3 regions of the Sphingobium sp. LSP13-1-1.1 genome follow, and region 3 is predicted to be linked to each of the others. Evidence: predicted binding sites of a transcription regulator. Region 3 holds the regulator's gene; each other region holds the start of a gene.
What was found. Region 3 encodes LexA, which represses DNA repair genes until DNA is damaged. Its sites were predicted from a motif close to GTTCCNCNCTTGTTCT; they were not measured.

Region 1: the regulator LexA is predicted to act here: its motif matches at 1,978-1,993, upstream of MRBLSP13_RS15775 (DUF6771 family protein).
Region 2: the regulator LexA is predicted to act here: its motif matches at 1,705-1,720, upstream of MRBLSP13_RS09720 (ATP-dependent helicase).

Annotation. Positions count from the first base shown of each region.
Region 1 is NZ_JBEGHU010000034.1:118,297-121,730, reverse strand. Features, by position in the region: gene MRBLSP13_RS15790 (hypothetical protein) at 1-477, shown strand, start outside; gene MRBLSP13_RS15785 (hypothetical protein) at 549-1,172, shown strand; gene MRBLSP13_RS15780 (T4SS efffector SepA family protein) at 1,245-1,817, opposite strand; gene MRBLSP13_RS15775 (DUF6771 family protein) at 2,003-2,194, shown strand; partial or broken gene MRBLSP13_RS22430 (ATP-binding protein) at 2,271-2,369, opposite strand; gene MRBLSP13_RS15770 (RlmE family RNA methyltransferase) at 2,451-3,122, opposite strand; gene MRBLSP13_RS15765 (Ppx/GppA phosphatase family protein) at 3,119-3,434, opposite strand, start outside.
Region 2 is NZ_JBEGHU010000012.1:446,927-450,360, forward strand. Features, by position in the region: gene MRBLSP13_RS09720 (ATP-dependent helicase) at 1-1,635, opposite strand, end outside; gene MRBLSP13_RS09725 (GFA family protein) at 1,739-2,134, shown strand; gene MRBLSP13_RS09730 (Fe-S oxidoreductase) at 2,282-2,746, shown strand; gene MRBLSP13_RS09735 (RrF2 family transcriptional regulator) at 2,727-3,179, opposite strand; gene MRBLSP13_RS09740 (globin domain-containing protein) at 3,289-3,434, shown strand, end outside.
Region 3 is NZ_JBEGHU010000067.1:149,634-153,067, reverse strand. Features, by position in the region: gene moaC (cyclic pyranopterin monophosphate synthase MoaC) at 1-74, shown strand, start outside; gene glp (gephyrin-like molybdotransferase Glp) at 71-1,252, shown strand; gene MRBLSP13_RS20660 (hypothetical protein) at 1,314-1,472, opposite strand; gene lexA (transcriptional repressor LexA) at 1,627-2,313, shown strand; gene MRBLSP13_RS20650 (ComEC/Rec2 family competence protein) at 2,304-3,434, opposite strand, start outside.

The DNA.
Region 1 (3,434 bases), on a different contig from region 3:
CAGACCTGCCTAATTGTTTCGATACCAGTTGGACTGCCAAAGAAGCTGGTACTAGATCACATCGCAGACATATTATCTCGAACCACGGAAGAACACAGACAGATAGTGCTCACTCCGCCAACATACAAAGTCCTTCCCAGAAAGAAGGATAGTGATAGCCTTTTCCGCTATTTGCAATGCCTATGGAATAGATCATACTATCCAAAAGCCAAATTATACGAGATCGGCGTCATCGCAGAACTGAGTACTACATACAGTCTCAGACTTGCCAAATATGAAGGGGGCGTCGAGGATCGACATGCTCTGAAAATTCTAACCAGCCGCGCGCTCAATCGCGGGATCATGATCGCTGAGAATGCAGCCCGTGGTGTATTTCCTACGTACGCAAAGTGCGAGCATTGCGTCAGGCCGGACTGGGAGGAGTTAGGACGCACTCTTAACAGCAGAATAGACTGGGAAAACAGCACTGACTGTTAAAGTAGAGTATCTCATCAGGAAACTGGCGGGCTTTCTCATCTATGCTAAGGCCGGGCCAAACGGAGGTTCGCTTGGTTGCTTTCCCTTTCAACATGGCTGGCGTCGCATATCAGGATGGCATCGACATAATCGGTTTCAGCTATCTCGCTGCCCATGACGCCCTAAAAAGCAAGATCGACGCCACACAAGAGGCGATTGATGCATATGAAAAGTACATTGCCGATGGCGGCGAATGGGAAGGTGAGGTTGACGATGAAGGCTTTACAATATGGAGCCAAGATCAGGTTTTAGAGCTTCGCCAACGGGAAGCCATTGAGGCTGCAATCACGCTGCGTAAAGCCTTTGTGACCACACTCTATCATCATTGGGAGCGCCATGCCCGCTCATGGTTGAAGAACGACAAGTTCGATCATGCGAAGCTTATTACGAATGTCAGAAAATTGAACTACCCTGTCGATGATGACATGGAAATTCTTTGGATGCTGAACAACCTGCTCAAACACAATAATTCGCGTTGGGGCGCGCCATTGCACGAGCGCAGAGGAGATTTGTTTCATCCATTCTTCAAACCCAAAGCTGATACGACACATTGGGAAAGCGTGCTCATCGTGCAGGATCGCCATATTCAGGAATTTATAAACATCGTAAAGGCATCAGGTCCGGAAATGAGCACACCGGCACCGCCGAAGGATTAAAATCAAATAAAAGCCCGCCTTTTCCAGACGGGCTTTTCGCAACGGCTCGCGCCCGCTTTCGCGGAACACCGATCAGACGATGAACGATCCAACCCTGTTGGGATACAGCGCCTCTTCCTTGTTCTGCCACCTGAACTGCACTTCCAGTTTGATGCCCAGCTTATCGGCAAGCTCGAAAGCCTGACGGAACGCAGCATTGCTGTCCTGACCTTGCACCGAAATGCCCACGCTGGGCAGATATTTGTAGCCGTTATCGACCTTCTGACCGACCATCGCGTTAACGGAAAGCGCGTCCTTGATCGCAGACGCATCATGCCCCTGCTCGCTCATCAATTTGATGACGCGTATCATGATGGTGTTCCAATAGCAGTCGGCTTTCGGAAACATGACGCCTTCAAGATTGACCGCAGTAACAGTCGTATGCGCCAGTTGCGGCGGATTGCGCCAATCGAAAGTCATAATGCGACCATCATCGGTCAACGGCGCGCCAGGCATCACTGTCGTTGGAGCCGGGGTCGCAGCCGACGAACCCTGCTCATATAAGTCCAGCAAGCGCCGGATGACGGAATCGTAGGTATCAACAAGCGGCTTCGCCATGCTCTGCAAACGCAGGTTCGTGGCTTCATCAATATCAATGCTGGGCACTGTAATCTCCTTAGAACGCTTAGGCATCCGAATCGCCTTGCGATCCGTAACACCCTTATGACGTCGATATGGTTATATGGCAAAATATTATTCTATAAGAGCCATATGAACGTATAACAGCCATATGAGTGAAAATCAGCCTCAAGCCGCTTGCTCAATTGTTCCCTTTATGTTCTAATTCTTGCATGACCCAGCCTGATTCTCTGTGGCTCGCTCAGAGCCTCCTCAATGCGCCCGGATGGGCACGAGTAGCACTGACTGCCCCGAACGAACGCCTGCGTGAGCAAGCCGCTGTTGAACTGGCACAGACCATCATCTGTGCTATGGAACGACCGCCGACGATACACGACATGCGACAGATGACCTTGCCGCTGTGATGCACGTCGGACGCGCGCTATTGGCTGCATTTTCCTAAGAAATCTGCGGATAGCGGATTATTGTTTGCGCTTACGCAAGCATGAAATTGGGGAGGCCGGGCACGAGCTGGCACTGAACCTCCACGCCGCGCGCTTCCAGCCCCAGATAGGCGACCGTCGATACCGTCGAAACCAATGATGTTCCCCCAACGCCCCAAACGGCCTGCCTTCGCAGGAACAGGCAGGCATTTCAATCTCTTGGTAGAGATGAGCGGGATCAGCCTTCTTCGGCGCGCCCCTTGAAGCCCTGGGCCACGACATACCATTCGACGCTGCCCTTGCGGCTGGCCGGCGGCTTGGCGTGCTTGATCGTGGTGAAATGCCTTTTGAGGATGGCGAGCAGGTCGGCGTCCGTGCCGCCCGCGAACACCTTCGCCACGAAGGTGCCGCCCTTGCGCAGATTTTCGACGGCGAACATGGCTGCCGCCTCGACCAGTCCCATGGTGCGCAGATGGTCGGTCGCCGCATGCCCGACGGTGTTGGCTGCCATGTCGGAAATGACCAGGTCGGGCGCGTCGCCCAGCGCCTCGGCCAGAAGAACGGGCGCCTTGTCGTCCATGAAGTCCATCTGGAACAGCGTGACGCCCGGAATGGGATCGGTCGGCAGCAGGTCGATGCCCACCACCTTCGCCTTGGGGCAGAGTTTCCGCACCACCTGCGCCCAGCCGCCCGGCGCCACGCCCAGGTCGACCACGGCGCGGGAACCCTTCACGAAATGGAATTTCTCATCCAGTTCGATCAGCTTGAAGGCGGCGCGACTGCGCCACCCTTCCGCCTTGGCGCGGCGGACATAGGGGTCGTTCAACTGTCGTTCGAGCCAGCGGGTGGACTGTGCCGTCCGCCCCTTCGCCGTCTTGACCCGCACCTTGCCGGCACCAGTGCCTCTCACATCTTCACTCCGTCGCGGTCCATCAGGCCGCGCAATATGCCCTCGCGAATGCCGCGATCGGCCACGCCCAGTCGCAGGGCGGGCCAGATGTCGAGGATGGATTCCAATATGGCGCAGCCGGCCACGACCAGGTCGGCCCGCTCCGTCCCGATGCAGGGCAGCTTCTGCCGTTCCGCCAGCGGCATGGAGGACAGCCGCGCCGAAATCGCCCGCATCGACGTGGAAGGGACGATCAGCCCGTCAATCGCCTGCCGGTCGTAGCGCGGCAGGTCGAGATGCAGGCTGGCGAGCGTCGTCACCGTGCCCGATGTG
Region 2 (3,434 bases), on a different contig from region 3:
ATTGTCCATGACGAGGCTGACATGCTCAAGGAAGGCGCCCAGCGTCTCATATTCCTCCATGGCGCGGGTCAGTTCGCTCAGATTTTCCAGTCGTCCCGCGCTTTCGGCGGTGCGTTCGGCCTGGAGCATGGCGGTGTAGCCGCTTTCGTCCAGTATCTGCCGCGCCAGCTCGGCATGGGGCAGTTGCGCCGCGCGGTCGCGCCAGCGCGCGAGATCGCCGATGAAGGCGCCCAGGCTGCGCCGGGCCTGCGGCGTCATCTCATCCGTGTCGAGTATCCGCGCAGCGGCGAGGGCGAGCGCTATGCCCTCTGCGCGGGCAAGCCGATGCAGCTTTTCCACCGCCTTGTCGCCCAGGCCGCGTTTGGGAACGTTGACGATCCGTTCGAACGCCAGATCATCGGCAGGCTGGTTGACCAGGCGAAGATAGGCAAGCGCGTCGCGAATCTCGGCGCGTTCATAGAAGCGGAAGCCGCCGACGATGCGATAGGGCAGGCCGATCTGTATGAAGCGGTCTTCGAACTCGCGAGTCTGGTGCTGGGCGCGGACGAGGATGGCGACCTCGTCCAGCGACCCGCCTCCGCGCTCTATCGATTCGATTTCTTCGCCTACGCGCCGCGCTTCCTCCGGTCCGTCCCATACGCCGATGACCCGGACCTTTTCGCCCACGTCGATGTCCGTCCAGAGCGTCTTTCCCAGGCGATTGCCATTTTCCGCGATGACCCCTGAGGCAGCGCCCAATATATGGGGTGTCGATCGGTAATTCTGTTCCAGCCTGACGATCTTCGCGCCCGGAAAATCCCTTTCGAACCGAAGGATATTGGCGACTTCCGCCCCGCGCCATGAATAGATGGACTGGTCGTCATCGCCCACGCAGCAGATATTCTTGCGCGTTTGCGCCAGCAGGCGGAGCCAGAGATATTGGCTGGAGTTGGTGTCCTGATATTCGTCCACCATGATGTAGCGGAAACGCTGCTGATAGCTTTCCAGAACGTCGCGGTGGCGTTTCAGAATCGTGAGAACATGCAGCAGCAAGTCCCCGAAATCGCAGGCATTCACATCGCGCAGGCGCGCCTGGTAGGCGGCGTAGAGCTTCTGCCCCTTTCCGTTGGCATAGCCCTCGCTCTCGCCGGCGCCGATTTCCTCCGGGGTCAGGCCCTTGTTCTTCCACTGGTCGATGAGGCCGGCGAGCTGGCGGGCGGGCCAGCGCTTCTCATCGATACCCTCGGCCTGGATGAGTTGCTTCGTCAGGCGAAGCTGATCGTCCGTGTCGAGGATGGTGAAATTGGATTGCAGGCCGACCAGTTCGGCATGGCGGCGCAGCATCTTTGCGGCGATCGCGTGGAACGTGCCGAGCCACGGCATGCCCTCCACCGCGGGGCCGATCATGCGACCGACCCGTTCCCGCATTTCCCGCGCTGCCTTGTTGGTGAAGGTGACAGCGAGGATTTCGGACGGATAGGCCCGCCTGGTAGCGATCAGATGGGCGAGGCGGGCGGTGAGCGCCGCCGTCTTGCCCGTGCCTGCGCCGGCGAGGACCAGCACCGGCCCCTCGGTCGTGAGCACGGCTTCCCGCTGGGGTTCGTTCAGCCCCTGAAGATAGGGGGGATCATCGGGCGAGGGAGCGGGCAGGGTCATGAGCTGTCAACTAGGATGCTGGGCGGGAAGCGGCAAGAGCGGGCCCCTTGCGCTGCCGTTCCTTCTATGAGAACAAAAGGCGAATCATGCAAGGAGAAAGGCCATGGTCTCTGGGCGATGCCAATGTGGGGCTATCCAGTATGAAGCGCGGGGGGAACCAATCCATAGCGCGCTGTGCCATTGTTCGGATTGCCGGAAAAGCGCCGGAGCGCCGATGGTCGGCTGGGCCCTGTTTCGCGAAGATATGGTGACTGTGACGGGCAAAGCCGTGAGCTACCAGTCCTCCGAAAATGTGACGCGGGAATTTTGCGGAACCTGCGGCACGGGGTTGTTCTATCGCAACTCTGCTTTCTTTCCGGGGATGGTCGACATCCAGACGGCAACGCTGGACGACCAGTCCGTTCTGCCGCCCACCATCCATGTGCAATTCGCCGAGGCTGCGCCGTGGATGGCGGGTGCGCATGAATTGCCCAAGTTCGAACGCTATCCAGAGCATTGAGGCCCCACCGGGGAGCGTCATTGGGGCATCGTCTGACGGCGCGATCGCAACGGTTCGTCGCCATCGCCGGAACGCAGGCGTAATGCATCCGGTTCTTTGTCCAGCCCGAAGGCAGAACGGGGTGAGAACAAGGAAAGGATGATCCCGATGAAATCGATCCTGTTGGCTGGTGCGGCCATGCTGGCCTTTGGCACTGGCGTCACTGGTATGGCGATCGCGCAGGACATGCCTGCTTCGACGCAGCCGCCAGCGACCGGTGCGCCGCCTCCGCCCGAACAGGGCGCGACGCCTGCCACACCCGCCACGCCGGCCGACCCCGGAGCGGCTTCCGCCAGTCCGGCGACACCGGCTACACCGCCGCCCGCCGCTGATCCCAATGCTGGCCAGCCGATGGGTGCCGTGCCTCCTGAGACGGGCATGCAGCCGGCGCCCGCCGGCGTGCCGCATGATCCCTCCGCTCCGGTCGGCACGTCTGCCAACCCCGCTACGGTCGGCGGCAACATGACTCCTCCGCCAACTGAACAGAAGGATTATCCGCTGTGCAGCAAGACCGTGCAGGATAGCTGCATCAACAGAAGCGAAGCGCCCAAATCTATGCGCAAGCGGCGCTGACGGCTTTCGGGCCGGGCAGGGCGGCGATGATGGCCGCAAGCCCGGCCCGGTCCCGCGCCGCATCGGCAAGGCTATGCTGGTCGAGCACAGACAGGAAGGCTGTGGTGGCGGCCCGCAATATGCCCGACAGGCCACAGGCCTGACGTAGCGCGCAACCCTCACAGTCGGCCATTTTCATGTCAGGCTCGCTATGGCGGACGACTTCGCCCAGGCCGATAGTCTCTGCCGGACGCGCCAGGGTGAAGCCTCCGCCACGTCCCCTCTGGGTCTTCAGAAAGCTGCCTTGGGCGAGATGATGCACCACCTTCATCAGATGGTTGCGGGACAGGCCGTAGGCGTCAGCGATCTCCGGGATGGTGGCGCGGCCGCCTGGTGCGACCGCGAGATGGATGAGAACGCGCAGGGCATAGTCGGTGTGGCGGGTCAACTGCATGGCATCCACGCTTATAGGCCATAGGACGGGTCTTGAACATATATCCTGTTTACATCTTAAAACATGCATAGTAGATGCACCTTTGTAACTGCTCGACAAAGGTGCATCCATGACCCAATTGACCAACGACACCATTGCCATCGTGAAAGCGACTGCCCCTGCCTTGCGCAAGCATGGCGTGGAGATCACGACGGCCATGTACGCCCGTCTGTTCATGGATGCGTCGATCAGGGATATGTTCGATCAGGCGGCGCA
Region 3 (3,434 bases):
GCAACGTGCGGCTGCTGGCCAAGAGCGGCGGCAAGTCCGGCGACTGGACAGCTGGGGAAGAGGGCGCGGCATGAGCCTGCTTCCCGTCGCGGAAGCGCAGAGCCGCCTGATGGCGCTGGCAAGGCCGCTGCCGACGGATCATGCGCCTGTAGCCGCCTGCGCCGGGCGCTGGCTGACGGAAGATGTCGCAGCACTGCGCGAGCAGCCCTGGGCCGACCTTTCCGCGATGGACGGCTATGCCGTTCGCGCCACCGAATCGCCGGGGCCATGGCAGGTGGTTGCCGAAAGCGCGGCGGGTGGGGCGCTTCCTCCGCCGCTCGAGCCCGGCCAGGCTTGCCGCATCTTCACCGGAGCGCCCCTGCCGCCGGGCGCAGACGCCATATTGATCCAGGAAAATGCTGCCCGCGAAGGAAATGAGCTGCGCGGGCTCGAAGAGGCGCTGGCTGCGGGCCGCCATGTCCGCTCGGCCGGCTCCGATTTCCGCAAGGACGATCTCCTGCTGACGGCCGGCAGCGCGCTTGGCCCCGCGCAGATCGCGCTTGCCGTAGTGGCGGGGCATGGCGCACTGCCCGTTTCCCGCCGGGCGCGGGTCGCGTTGATCTCCACCGGCAATGAACTGGTGCCGCCCGGCGCGTCGACGCAGCCAGGCCAGCTTCCGTCATCTAACGCACCCATGCTGGCGGCCCTGCTTGCCAGCCTCCCCTGCGACATCATCGACCTGGGGATCGTGCGAGATGACCTGCCCGGCATGGCCCAGGCCTTTGCCCGCGCCGCCGATGCCGACATCATCGTTTCGACCGGCGGCGCGTCGGTCGGCGACCATGATGTGGTCCGTCCAGCCTTCGCCCAGGCTGGCGGCTCGCTCGATTTCTGGAAAATTCGCATGCGGCCGGGCAAGCCGCTGATGGCGGGGACATTGGATTCCGCCATCTTCCTGGGCCTGCCGGGCAATCCGGTATCGGCCTTCGTAACCGCGACGCTGTTCCTGCTGCCGCTAGTCCGCCACATGATGGGCGCGGCGTCGCCCCTGCCGCGCACCGCGGTCGCGACATTGGCAGCGCAGCTACCCGCCACGGGGGAACGGGACGACTATCTTCGCGCCTTCCGCACCGAAGCCGGCATCGTTTCGGTGACGTCGCAGGACAGTGCCGCCACCGCCGCCCTGGCCATGGCAGACTGCCTCATCCTGCGTCCCGGAGGCTCCGCTCCGGTGGCGGCAGGCGATCCCGTCACGGTGCTTCCCCTAATATAAGGGCCTTGCATAAGGAAAGGGGTCGCCATGCGACCCCTTCCAGTGCGAAGCTGATGAATGTTCAGCGCTGCTGCTTGCCGGGCGACTTGTCCTGACGGCGCTCATCACCCATTTGGCCCTGCCGGTCTTCCTGCTGTTGCTGGCGTCCACCCTGATTGGCACGGTCGCCGCCCTGCTGATCGCGACGTTGATCGCCGCCCTGGTTGTTCTGGTTGGCCATCTTACTCTCCTATTCACCTTCTTCGGCGAAGGCAGGCTTGAAAACGGCCCGGCGGCCGGCACGTTCCCTTAAACGCGGCGAACCGTTAGGCGCTTGACTTGCCCCGTTCCGTTTCCTATGCGTTCCCTATCCGTTCCAAAGAAGGGCAGGCGAAATGTTGACACCCAAGCAACAGGAATTGCTGAGCTTCATTCAGATCCGGCTGGAAGAGGGAGGCGTATCTCCTTCTTTCGAGGAGATGAAGGAAGCGCTGGACCTGCGGTCGAAATCCGGCATCCATCGCCTGATCAATGCGCTGGAGGAGCGCGGCTTCATCCGCCGCCTGCCCAATCGTGCCCGCGCTCTTGAAGTGCTCAAGCTGCCCGATGCCATGCATCGCGCGCCCAGGCTGGTCGTGCCTGCCAAGGCGCCGGTGACAACTGCTCCTGCCTTGAGCAAACCACCGATCGTCGCCAATGACATATTGGAGATTCCCCTGCATGGCCGCATCGCGGCCGGTGTTCCGATAGAGGCATTGGAGGGACAGAATATGCTCTCCGTACCCGCGGCGCTGCTTGGGACCGGGGATCATTATGCGCTGGAAGTCGCAGGGGACTCCATGGTCGAGGCAGGCATACTCGACGGCGATTTCGCGCTTATCCAGCGTACCGAAGTCGCGCGGGAGGGGCAGATTGTCGTCGCTCTGATCGATGAAAATGAAGCGACGCTCAAATATTTCCGGCGAGAGGGGCCCAAAGTCAGACTCGATCCTGCCAATAGTGCCTATGAACCGCAGATCTACGACCCGCGTCAGGTTCGCATTCAGGGCAAGTTGGCCGGGCTGCTGCGACGCTATAACTGACCGCCTCCGGATCGGCGCGGCCAAACGGAAGGTCGCGCAATCCACGGATGCCCGTCGTTCCGCATTTTCGCGCTGCGCACGGTACCATGGTCCAGATCGATGGCCAGCCCCCCGGTCTGAGCGAGGAATCGCCTATCCACCTTCAGCCAGCGAGGACGGCAGGCACCTGGCAGTCTACGGTCGCTGACGACGATATCGGCATTGGCGCAATCCCGCGCCAATATCGCATGGTCGATATTTACATTGCTCCGAGTGAGCAAAAGGTTCCACTTACGTCCCCCGCCCACCAGGCGGACGGCGCAGAGATCAAGCGAACAATGTGCCTGGGGCAACGTCGGCAGTGCTTCCAACGCGCCACCGTAACCAGCGCTTTCCGCCAGCATGTCGCGTGTGTAACTTCCGGCCCGTGCCCGCAGTATCGCCATGCCACTTGCGGTGCGAACCGCGACGTGGCGGCCATCGCTGCTGATCAATATGCCAGGCATCGGGGTCGCGAGGATCATGGTTACGCCTGCGGCAACGGGCATCAGGCCAGCCCAGCGCCAGTGACTCCGCCATAGGAGGCACCACAGCATGCCGAGCATCACGAGGCCGAAAACAGCGCCGGATTGGGCGGGCGTCAACATCACTGCCCAAGGGCTGGATGCTACGCCATGGGCCACCAGCAGCAGCAGATCCAACGCCCGCGCAGCAAGCCACCAGAAGGGCGCGCCCCACCCGCCCAGATCGAACAGCAAGGCCAGCGCTTCCAGCGGCATGACGACCAGAGTGGTAAGAGGTATCGCGACCAGATTGGCGACCGATCCCATCATGCCCGCCTTGTGGAAATGGAACAGAGCGATCGGCGCGAGCACCAGTTCGACCACCAGACCCGTAAGCAACATGCCCGCAAGACTGCGCCCCAGCCGGCGCCATGCCGCCTCGTCGCGCCCGGCTGCAAAGCGTCGGAAAGCGGGATGCTCGCCCAGTGAAACCAGAGCGACCACGGCGGCGAAGCTCATCTGGAAACTCGGTCCCATCAATGCTTCGGGCCATATGGCGAGCACGACCAGCGCCCCGGCCGCGACCAGGCGGAGGGTGATCGCATCCCGCCCCATCGCCAGTCCTCCGAGCACCAGCAG